One region of the Agrobacterium sp. K11 genome, then DNA from elsewhere that is predicted to be linked to it. Evidence: riboswitches for the same ligand, from Rfam matches in the RefSeq annotation. Region 1 holds a riboswitch; each other region holds the start of a gene.

Region 1 (3,269 bases):
CGTTTTCGCGCTTGGTATCGAGGAAACGCATGATGTCGGGGTGATGGGCATGCAGATAGACCGCGCCAGCGCCCTGGCGCGCGCCAAGCTGGTTGGCGTAGGAGAACGAATCTTCCAGCAGCTTCATGACAGGAATGACGCCGGAGGACTGGTTTTCGATCTGTTTGATCGGCGCGCCGGCTTCGCGAATATTGGTCAGGGACAGTGCTACGCCACCGCCACGCTTGGAAAGCTGCAATGCTGAATTGATGGACCGGCCGATGCTTTCCATATTGTCTTCCACACGCAGCAGAAAACAAGAAACCAGTTCACCGCGGCTTTTCTTGCCCGCGTTGAGAAAGGTCGGGGTTGCCGGCTGGAAGCGGCCGGAAATGATTTCATCCATCAGATCGCGGGCAAGCTGCTCGTCGCCACGCGCCAGAGCCAGCGCCACCATACAGACGCGGTCCTCATAACGCTCCAGGTAACGCTTTCCGTCGAAGGTCTTCAGCGTATAGGACGTATAATATTTGAAGGCGCCGAGAAATGTCGGAAAACGGAACTTTCTGGCATAGGCCTCGTCGTAGAGGTCACGGACGAAATTGAAGGAATACTGGTCCAGCACCTCCTGTTCGTAATATCCCTCGGTCACGAGATAATCGAGCTTTTCCCTGAGATTATGGAAAAACACCGTGTTCTGGTTGACGTGCTGAAGGAAATATTGCCGTGCCGCAAGGCGGTCCTTGTCGAGCTGGATCTTCCCGTTTTCATCGTAGAGGTTCAGCATCGCGTTCAGCGCGTGATAGTCCAGTCCCGCGTCCAGGTGTTTCTGCGCGGCGGTTACTTGTTGTTTGGCATCCGTGTTGCGCACCGCGCTCGAGGTCAGCGTGTCCAAAATCGTTCCAATCCATGATTGACGTTGGCGACATCTTCCTCCGTGCCGAGAAGCTCGAAGCGGTAGAGAAACGGCACCGCGCATTTACGCGACACGATATCTCCGGCGGATGCGAAAGCTGCGCCAAAATTCGTATTTCCCGCCGCGATGACGCCGCGAATGAGATTTCGGTTTGAGGGCTCGTTCAAAAACCGGATAACCGGTTTCGGTACCGCTCCTTTCATGCCGCCGCCCCCATAGGTGGGGGTGACGAGAACATAGGGCTCCGACACGTGAGGAACGTCTTCCTCGGCGCCGAGCGGCAGGCGAAGCAATCGTCGCCCCAGTTTCTGAAGGAAGCGATGAGTGTTCTCAGACCGGCTGGAATAATAGACGATCAGCCCCATCGCATCGCCTCCTCAGCTGATCGAGCCAATCATGTCCGGACGGAAACCCGCCCAATGGCGCTCGCCGGCAACGACCACGGGAACCTGCATGTAACCAAGGCCGCGAACGCGATCGAGGGCATCCGCATCTTCGGAGATATCGACGATCTCGTAGCTGACACCGATGCGGTCAAGCGCACGATAGGTGGCAGTGCACTGGACGCAGGCGGGTTTGCTGTAAACGGTGACGGTCATTGTTTCCTCTTTCGAAGCCGCTTTTACGCACGGCTCAACATTGCCCGCCTGCAATCGCAAGCGGGTGGCGATGGTTCTGTCATTCTGGCGAGGCGCGCGGCTCAGTCGGCGCAAGATCGCTGTCTACGCCGACGAGCGTAGAAACTTATAAAAATGCACTGGCATGACTTCACCCCGAAGCTTGTTCTGGAGGGGGCAGAAAAGGGCGCACGCAATTCATTTGCGTCATACACCTTCCTTCCGGACACCCCGCCGGTGGACGTTTTCGCTCAAGGCAGGTCTCCTGACTTGCGGGTCAAAACATCCATTCCCACCTTCCCGGAGCTTTTAGCGCCAGTGGCTCAAATCGGAACGACGCTCACCGCTTACAGTTGCGGGGGCAGTTTCGGCATTGCTTCACCATAATGGTGTTGCGCACCGAATTCCCGTCTTAGCTCCCGACGCTTGCGAATCGAAAGAACCTTGAACACCACATATAGTATATGAGGAATTTTTTTCGTCAATAATTAGACATGCGAAAGCCCCACCCTGTGGATCAAAAAGATTCAACACATGGTCAACAAAGGCTTAACGGTGAATGCTCGATGCCGCCTACGGACGGAAGCGGCGGGTTATTCCCAGATATCGATGCGAATATCGGCGGGGCGGGAGTTCTCAATCACCCGCTTTCCGTTGGGAAGATCATTTTCGAACAGTTTGGCGTGAATCTCGGTCGCATCGAGACCATAGCCCTGCCATCTATCCCGCAAGCGTTCCTCGAGCACCGCAACGGATGGGCCTACGAAGACGGTAAGATCGAAGCTGCCGGAAAGCTTCGTCCACGGCGCCTCGTTCAACAGCAGATAGTTGCCTTCGGCAAGGATGAAGCGTGTTTCTGGCGCCATGGCGCGAGCGGAGGCAATGGCTATTTCGCGGGAGCGGTCAAAAACCGGGACAAGAACTTCCTGCCCGCCCTGACGAACTGCGGAGACGATATCAAGAAAGCCGCGCACGTCGAAGGTCTCCGGTGCGCCTTTTCGCGGCAAGAGCCCCCGTTCTTCGAGAATACCGTTATCCATATGGAAGCCGTCCATGGGCAGGACAGCCGCAGCCTCGCCGCGCGCCACGAGGGCACCGCACAGGGCATCCGCCAGCGTGGATTTGCCGGCCCCAGGGGGACCGGCAATGGCAATGATAAAACGAGATTTATCCTCTGCCCGCCGAAGAACGTCTTCGACGATCGTTTCAAGCTTCAACGTCATGCGGCCAGCGTTTCCTTTGGCGCTTCCTTGGCGCCCGTCATGAAGGCGACGGCGTCGGACATGGTATAGTCCTTCGGATTGATGACGCACAAACGCTTGCCCAGCCGATGAATATGAATCCGGTCAGCAACCTCGAAAACATGCGGCATGTTGTGCGAGATGAGAACGATCGGTAGCCCTCGCGCGCGCACATCCAGAATAAGCTCGAGAACGCGGCGGCTTTCCTTGACGCCGAGCGCCGCCGTCGGTTCGTCAAGGATGACGACCTTGGAGCCGAAGGCGGCTGCACGCGCCACCGCAACACCCTGGCGCTGGCCGCCGGAGAGGGTTTCCACCGCCTGATTGATGTTCTGGATCGTCATCAGGCCGAGTTCAGAGAGTTTCTCACGGGCAAACTTTTCCATCGCCGGACGGTCCAGTGCCCTGAACAGGCTTCCCTGAATACCGGGTTTGCGGATTTCACGGCCGAGAAACATATTGTCGGCTATGGACAATGCGGGAGACAGCGCAAGGTTCTGATAAACGGTTTCGATA
Region 2 (3,269 bases), 760 kb from region 1:
CCCGCGATATCGCCAAGCGCCTCGGTTGCGACTATCTTTCCGTCAGCGCCACGACCGGCAATGTCGCCGCGCATCGTTTCTACGAAAGCATGGATTTCGCGCCGCGCCCGGTCACCGGCATGCGCTACATGCAGTCTATCGCCTGATTGCAACCTTTGGAGACGGTCATGACACGGATTGCCATTGCGCTTGCGCAGGATTTTGCGGACTGGGAACCGGCGCTGCTTGCCGCCGCCGCGCGCGGCTATCTCGGCGTCGAGATCGTTTACGCAACCCCGGACGGCCGGCCCGTGGTTTCAATGGGCGGGCTCAACGTTACGCCCGACACATCCTATGATGCACTTGATCCTGCTAACATCGATGCGCTCGTCATTCCCGGCGGCCTCAGTTGGGAAAAGGGAACGGCTGTCGATCTTGGCGGGCTGGTACAGCGGTTTCGCGAGAAGGGCCGGTTGGTTGCCGGCATCTGCGCGGCTGCCAGCGCGCTTGCAGGCACGGGCGCCCTTGATGACGTCGCCCATACCGGCAATTCGCTCGCCTCTCACAAGGCCTATCCGTCCTATCGCGGCGAAGCGCTCTATCGCGACCAGCCGAAGGCGGTCAGCGATGGCGGCATCGTAACCGCAGCCGGCAGTGCACCCGTCAGTTTCGCAGTGGAAATTCTGAAACACCTCGGCCTCTTTGGTCCGGAAGCCGAGGCGGAACTTCAGGTTTTTGCGGCGGAGCACCGGTGAGGCTCACCTTGGCATCGAGAGTTTTGCGGATCCTCTCATCGTCATTCCTGTGCTTGTCACAGGAATGAGGGTGGTGGAGAAGTTAAGCCGCGAGACCATCACAAATCACCCCCGATCAAGCACCCGGCAGACACGGGGCGCGACATCCCCGCCCTCCCCCGCAATCGCACGGCGGATATCGCGGCTGTTGAGATGCAGACTGCGACCGGCCGGCAAAGCCGAGCGTTTTATCTTGGCAAGGGCTGCGGCCGTAAAGGCAGCCTCATTCTCATGAAAATAGGCGAGCGCCGCTTCCCGTTCCGGGCTGACGCCAAGGACTGCCTTGAAAGCAAGGCGATGCACGGCGCAGAAAGCGCCGTGACCGGGAACGGCAAAACGCAGCGCATCGAGTTCCTCACTCCATTCGGCTGCGCCCTGCATGGTTTCAAGCCTGCTGGAAGCGCTTCAGGAAAAACGCGCTCAATGTTCCGAGCAAGGCCCAGAAGACAAAGCTGGTCACGGTGGCGGCGACGATGAACTGTCGTTCCAGCGGCAGCGGTGCCAGCGCATGTTCACCTTCCGGCGGCAGGGGCGCGCCCACCACATGTGGAGCAACGATCAACACCAGTGCGAGCACGATTGCCCAGGGTTCGCGGCGGAATGCGATCAGCGCAATGCCGCCTGCGGTCGCCGCAACCGTCGAAAGCCACCAGATTTGACGCGCCTCAAGCGCGGCCGCCGGGCTGCCCGGCAGTTCCGGCGGCAGGCCGATCATCGGCGCAAGCATGACGGCGGCAAAACCGGCCACACCCCACAAAAGGCCTTCGCGCCAGCCGGCATCGGTGCCGCGCAGCGAGATGAGGCCGGTCAGCACCAGCGCATAACCGATGGCGGTCAGCACGTTGGCGGCGACCGTATAGGCGGTGCGCTCGAAGCCGTCGGCCGGAGACCAGGCTTCCTCGTTATGTTCGTGCGCGGGAACGGCAGCGCCGGTCGTGGCCGGAGCATCATGGCTGTGGGGCGCTTCGCCACCGGCATTTTCATAGGTTTCCGCCTTCAGGATCAGCGGCGTGGTGCCGAAAGCCTGCATGGCCGAAACGGCGAAGCCGCCAACGATGCCGACGAGGACGGCAGTAAAAACGATATTGCGAAAGAACGACATGCTTTTTCCCCTCAATGGCAAGGGAAAGCATTGGCATGACGCGTGTCATGCGCGGCGTTGTGAACGGCTTCCACATGCGAAAAGCCGACAAAACCGACGACGAACAGACCAAGCACGATCGCCGTCAGCGATTGCGCGAAGCTGCCCGTTTTTGCTGAAACGGCGGCATTTGCCGTATTCTGGTTGATGGACATGGTGACCCCTCTTACGGCGCGACCCCGCGCCTTTAGACGCGGCGGAACGGCAAACGCCGTGCAGCCGCATGCGATACACTTCACCACGGGGATACGAGACTGACACAGGGCGGCACGTTCAAGCACCACCACCCTGAAATTCCGCTCTTCCGGACACCCCGCCGGCATGGACATTTCCGTGATGGCAGGTCTCCTGGCTTACGGGTCAAAACCTGAAACACCTTCCCGGCATTGCCCTCGCCCATATCCGGCGAGATGCTTACCAGTGGCATTTCGTTTCAGGCTCTCCGCTCACAGTTGCGGGGGCAGCCACGAATGAGGATGTCTCCCTATCGTGTTCCCTTTTCACCTTCCGGAACGCCCGGAAGGAACCATCACAGGATCGTTATCCGATGGGTGTGGGTGGGAGTCAATGGCAGGCCGGCGTGAGAATTGCGCGCCGCGGCTGGATGCCGGATCAAGTCCGGCATGACGGCAAAGGGCTACCGTGCCGGGATGGCCTTCAGATAGGCGGCGATCGCATTGCGGTCTTCGGCCGTCAGATGCGCCATATTCTGCTGCACCTTGACCATGGAGCCGCCGACGCTGTCGAATTCCGGGGTGAAGCCGGTTTCCAGATAGTTGGCAATATCGGCCGCCTCCCAGCTTCCGACGCTCTGCGAGCCGGGGGTGATATCGGGAATGCGGCCCTCGCCTTCGGGATTTGGACCACCGGCCAGCCATTTGCCATCGAGAAAACCGCCAAGCGCATTGCGCGGCGTGTGACATTCGCCGCAATGGCCCGGGCCTTCCACCAGATATTGGCCGCGCAGCAATTCGGCATTGGCATCGGCAAGCTCGACGCGGGGTGGCGCGGATGTATCGAAATAGAGGAATTTCCAGCCGCCCAATGCCATGCGCATGTTGAAGGGGAACGGCAGTTCGTGATCCGGCGCGTCATTCTGGCTGGCGGGCAGAACCCGCAAATAACCGAAGAGATCGTTGATGTCCTTCTGCGTCATGCGGGCATAGGAGGCGTAAGGGAAGGACGGGTAGAGATGTTCGCCGTTCTTGCCGACGCCGCGCGTCATCGCATCGCCGAATTCCGAAAGCGTCCAGCCGCCAATGCCATGCTGCGGATCGGAGGAAATATTGGGCACATGGAAGGTGCCGAAGGGGCTTTTCAACGCTTGCCCGCCCGAAAGCGTCAAAAGCGCATCG
Region 3 (3,269 bases), on a different contig from region 1:
TTTCGCAGCATCGGAAAAATGCGGCAATAGCCCGATGGACGCCCAGCCGGTCTTTTCCGCGATCATCCGCATGCCGTCTGAAAACAGCGTAGGGTCACCGCGAAAGCGGTTCACGATGAAGCCCTCTATCATCGCGGCATCATCGCGTTCGAGAACGGTTTTTGTGCCCACGAGGCTGGCGATGACCCCGCCCCGGTCGATATCGCCGATCAGAATCACGGGAGCATCTGCGGCGCGGGCAAAACCCATATTGGCGATGTCGTTGGCGCGGAGGTTGATTTCGGAAGCACTTCCCGCCCCTTCCACCAGCACCAGATCGGCCTGTTGTTTCAGGTGCTCGAAGCTCTCCAGCACACGCGGCATCAGCCCGGCTTTCATGTGCTGATAATCGGCAGCCTTGGCATTGCCGACAATTTTACCCTGTACGACGACCTGTGCGCCGGTTTCGCTCTGCGGCTTTAAAAGCACCGGGTTCATGTGAACCGACAGCGGAACGCCTGCTGCCCGCGCCTGCAGCGCCTGCGCGCGACCGATCTCGCCGCCATCGGCAGTGACCGCCGCATTGTTCGACATGTTCTGCGGCTTGAACGGCATGACGGACAGGCCACGCCTGACGAAGGCGCGGGCAAGGCCAGCCACCATCAGCGATTTGCCGACATCCGAGCCGGTTCCCTGAAACATCAGCACACGTGCAGTCATGTCAGTATTCTATCCCGGCCTGCGCCTTTACGCCCGCCTTGAAGTGATGTTTGACGAGGGTCATTTCCGTCACCATGTCGGCAGCGTCGATCAACGGTTGTTTGGCGTTGCGGCCGGTAACGATGACATGCAGATCGGATCTACGGTTGGAAAGCGTTTCGACGACCTCTTCCAGCGGCAGGTAATCATAGCGGAGCGCAATGTTCAGTTCGTCGAGAACCAGCAATCCGATCGTCTCGTCGGCCATCAGTGCTTTCGCTTCCTCCCAGGCCTTTGTAGCTGCCGCGACATCGCGCTTCAGGTCCTGCGTGTCCCAGGTAAACCCCTCGCCCATAGTGCGCCATTCCACCCTGTCGCCGAACAAAGTCAGGGCCTGCTGTTCACCCGTCGACCATGCGCCCTTGATGAATTGCACGACGCCGACCCGCCGCCCTGTGCCGAGCATGCGCAGGGCAAGGCCGAAAGCGGCCGTGGATTTGCCTTTGCCAGGGCCGGTATTGATCATCAGCAGACCTTTTTCGATGGTCTTTTCCGCGACTTCGGCATCCTGAACCGTCTTGCGGTTGACCATTTTCTGCCGGTGGCGTTCGGCTTCGCTGTCGCTGATATCGCGTGTCATCGCGTTTTCCTTCTCGTCCAGCGGCGCGGGACCGTATGCCCCCGCCATTCGGAGCGGCGACTATACTCAATTTGCCGCACCCGGCAATCGACAAGCCGGCAGCATTGACCGTCACGCCCGTTCAGCCTAAGGGTAAGGCACTGACGGTCTTTTCCCGGCAACGGGAAAAGCTAAGAGGGAACACGGTTCCACCCCATAACGGGGTCATTCCGTGGCTGCCCCCGCAACTGTAAGCGGTAAGCCCGCACTATGAAGCCACTGGACCATAAAATTGGCCCGGGAAGGTGGTGCAGGGTGTTTTAAAGCCGCAAGCCAGGAGACCTGCCGTTTCAGGAAAAAACGTCTCCCGGGCGGGGTGCTCCGGTCAGCCGGTCGAATTGATTTGCAGCCGCGCTTTTCAGTGCGCTGTTTTCGACATCCGCACCCCGATGAGTTTAAAGGCGCGGAAAGCGGAACGGTTTGGATATTACCACAACATCTTCTTGTGCGGACGGGACAATGGAAGCCAACACAGCTTCCGGCGTGGTCGTTTTTGTCTGCCGAAGCTGTCGCGACGACACCGATCCCAATGCGGAGCCGCGCCCCGGCACCATCCTTGCGGAAGCTGCCATCGCAAAAGCGCGTGACTCCGGTATCGATGTTCGCTCCGTCAATTGCCTTGGCAATTGCAAACGAGGCCTCAGTGCCGTGCTGCGCGGTGCCGATGGCTGGTCCTATGTATTCGGCGGGCTGACGCCCAACGATGCGGAAGACCTGCTGACCGGCGCTCGCATGCTGGCCGCCTCCGCAGATGGCCTGATGCCCTGGCGCGGCCGCCCCGACACATTGAAGCGCGGCATGGTGGCGCGCATTCCCCCATTCGATTTTACCGAGGAGAGATCATGAGCACCCTTCTGGACCGCGTTCCCTGCACCATCGTCACTGGCTTTCTGGGGGCTGGAAAAACCACGCTGCTGCGCGGTCTTCTCGAAAAGCTAGATGGCAAGCGGCTTGCCATCATCGTCAACGAATTCGGTGATATCGGCATCGATGGGGATATCCTCAAGGGATGCGGCATTGAGAGCTGCCCGGAGGAAAACATCGTTGAGCTGGCCAATGGCTGCATCTGCTGCACGGTGGCGGATGATTTCCAGCCGGCCATCGAACAGATTCTAAGCCGGCAGCCGAAGGTGGAGCATATCCTCATCGAGACCTCCGGCCTTGCCCTGCCCAAGCCGCTGGTGCAGGCATTTCAATGGCCTGCCATCAAGAGCCGCGTGACGGTTGACGCTGTGGTGGCTGTTGTGGATGGCGCTGCCCTTGCCGAGGGTCAGGTGGCGCATGACATGGAAGCCCTTGCCGCCCAGCGCGCAAATGACGAAGCCCTCGATCACGACGATCCGGTCGAAGAGGTTTTTGAGGACCAGATCGCCTGTGCCGATCTTATCGTGCTGACCAAGGCGGATCTGCTCGATAGCGCCGGTCTGGACAAGGCGAAGGCTCATATTCTCGAGCATTTGCCGCGGGCCGCAAAGATCGTCGTCGCCTCGAATGGCGTCATCGATCCGGCCGTGCTGATCGGCCTCGGTCTTGCGGTTGAAGAGGATATCGAAAACCGCCGCACCCATCACGATGGTGAACTTGACCACGAACATGACGATTTCGACAGCTTCGTCATCGACCTGCCGGCCGTGACCGATCCGGAAGCGCTGGCGGCTCGTATCGCTGAGACAGCGGCTGCGGAAAATGTTCTGCGCATCAAAGGTTTCGTCGAAGTATCCACCAAGCCGATGCGCCTGCAGGTGCAGGCAGTCGGTAGCCGCGTCAACCATTATTATGACCGTCCCTGGGCGGCCGGTGAAGAGCGCCGCAGCCGCCTCGTCGTCATAGGCGAAAAGGGCCTCAACCGCGAAAAGATCGAACAGATGCTGGCCGCCTGATAGAAATGCACATTCTCGCCACCACATCTTCG

The links. Region 1 has a riboswitch for cobalamin ahead of nrdH (glutaredoxin-like protein NrdH). Riboswitches for the same ligand answer to the same signal wherever they lie in the genome.
Region 2: another riboswitch for cobalamin. It lies ahead of AC5SEO_RS05875 (CbtB domain-containing protein); the one in region 1 lies ahead of nrdH (glutaredoxin-like protein NrdH).
Region 3: another riboswitch for cobalamin. It lies ahead of AC5SEO_RS17935 (DUF1636 family protein); the one in region 1 lies ahead of nrdH (glutaredoxin-like protein NrdH).

What each region holds. Positions count from the first base shown of each region.
Region 1 is NZ_JCAHRB010000003.1:900,731-903,999, forward strand. It holds gene nrdE (class 1b ribonucleoside-diphosphate reductase subunit alpha) at 1-874, opposite strand, end outside; gene nrdI (class Ib ribonucleoside-diphosphate reductase assembly flavoprotein NrdI) at 862-1,260, opposite strand; gene nrdH (glutaredoxin-like protein NrdH) at 1,273-1,494, opposite strand; cobalamin riboswitch at 1,751-1,974, opposite strand; gene AC5SEO_RS09605 (nucleoside triphosphate hydrolase) at 2,106-2,735, opposite strand; gene AC5SEO_RS09610 (ATP-binding cassette domain-containing protein) at 2,732-3,269, opposite strand, start outside.
Region 2 is NZ_JCAHRB010000003.1:139,592-142,860, forward strand. It holds gene AC5SEO_RS05855 (GNAT family N-acetyltransferase) at 1-146, shown strand, start outside; gene AC5SEO_RS05860 (type 1 glutamine amidotransferase family protein) at 168-734, shown strand; gene AC5SEO_RS05865 (hypothetical protein) at 840-1,154, opposite strand; gene AC5SEO_RS05870 (CbtA family protein) at 1,159-1,875, opposite strand; gene AC5SEO_RS05875 (CbtB domain-containing protein) at 1,887-2,069, opposite strand; cobalamin riboswitch at 2,236-2,460, opposite strand; gene AC5SEO_RS05880 (c-type cytochrome) at 2,552-3,269, opposite strand, start outside.
Region 3 is NZ_JCAHRB010000009.1:291,344-294,612, reverse strand. It holds gene AC5SEO_RS17945 (cobyric acid synthase) at 1-699, opposite strand, end outside; gene cobO (cob(I)yrinic acid a,c-diamide adenosyltransferase) at 701-1,318, opposite strand; cobalamin riboswitch at 1,446-1,661, shown strand; gene AC5SEO_RS17935 (DUF1636 family protein) at 1,817-2,203, shown strand; gene cobW (cobalamin biosynthesis protein CobW) at 2,200-3,237, shown strand; gene cobN (cobaltochelatase subunit CobN) at 3,243-3,269, shown strand, end outside.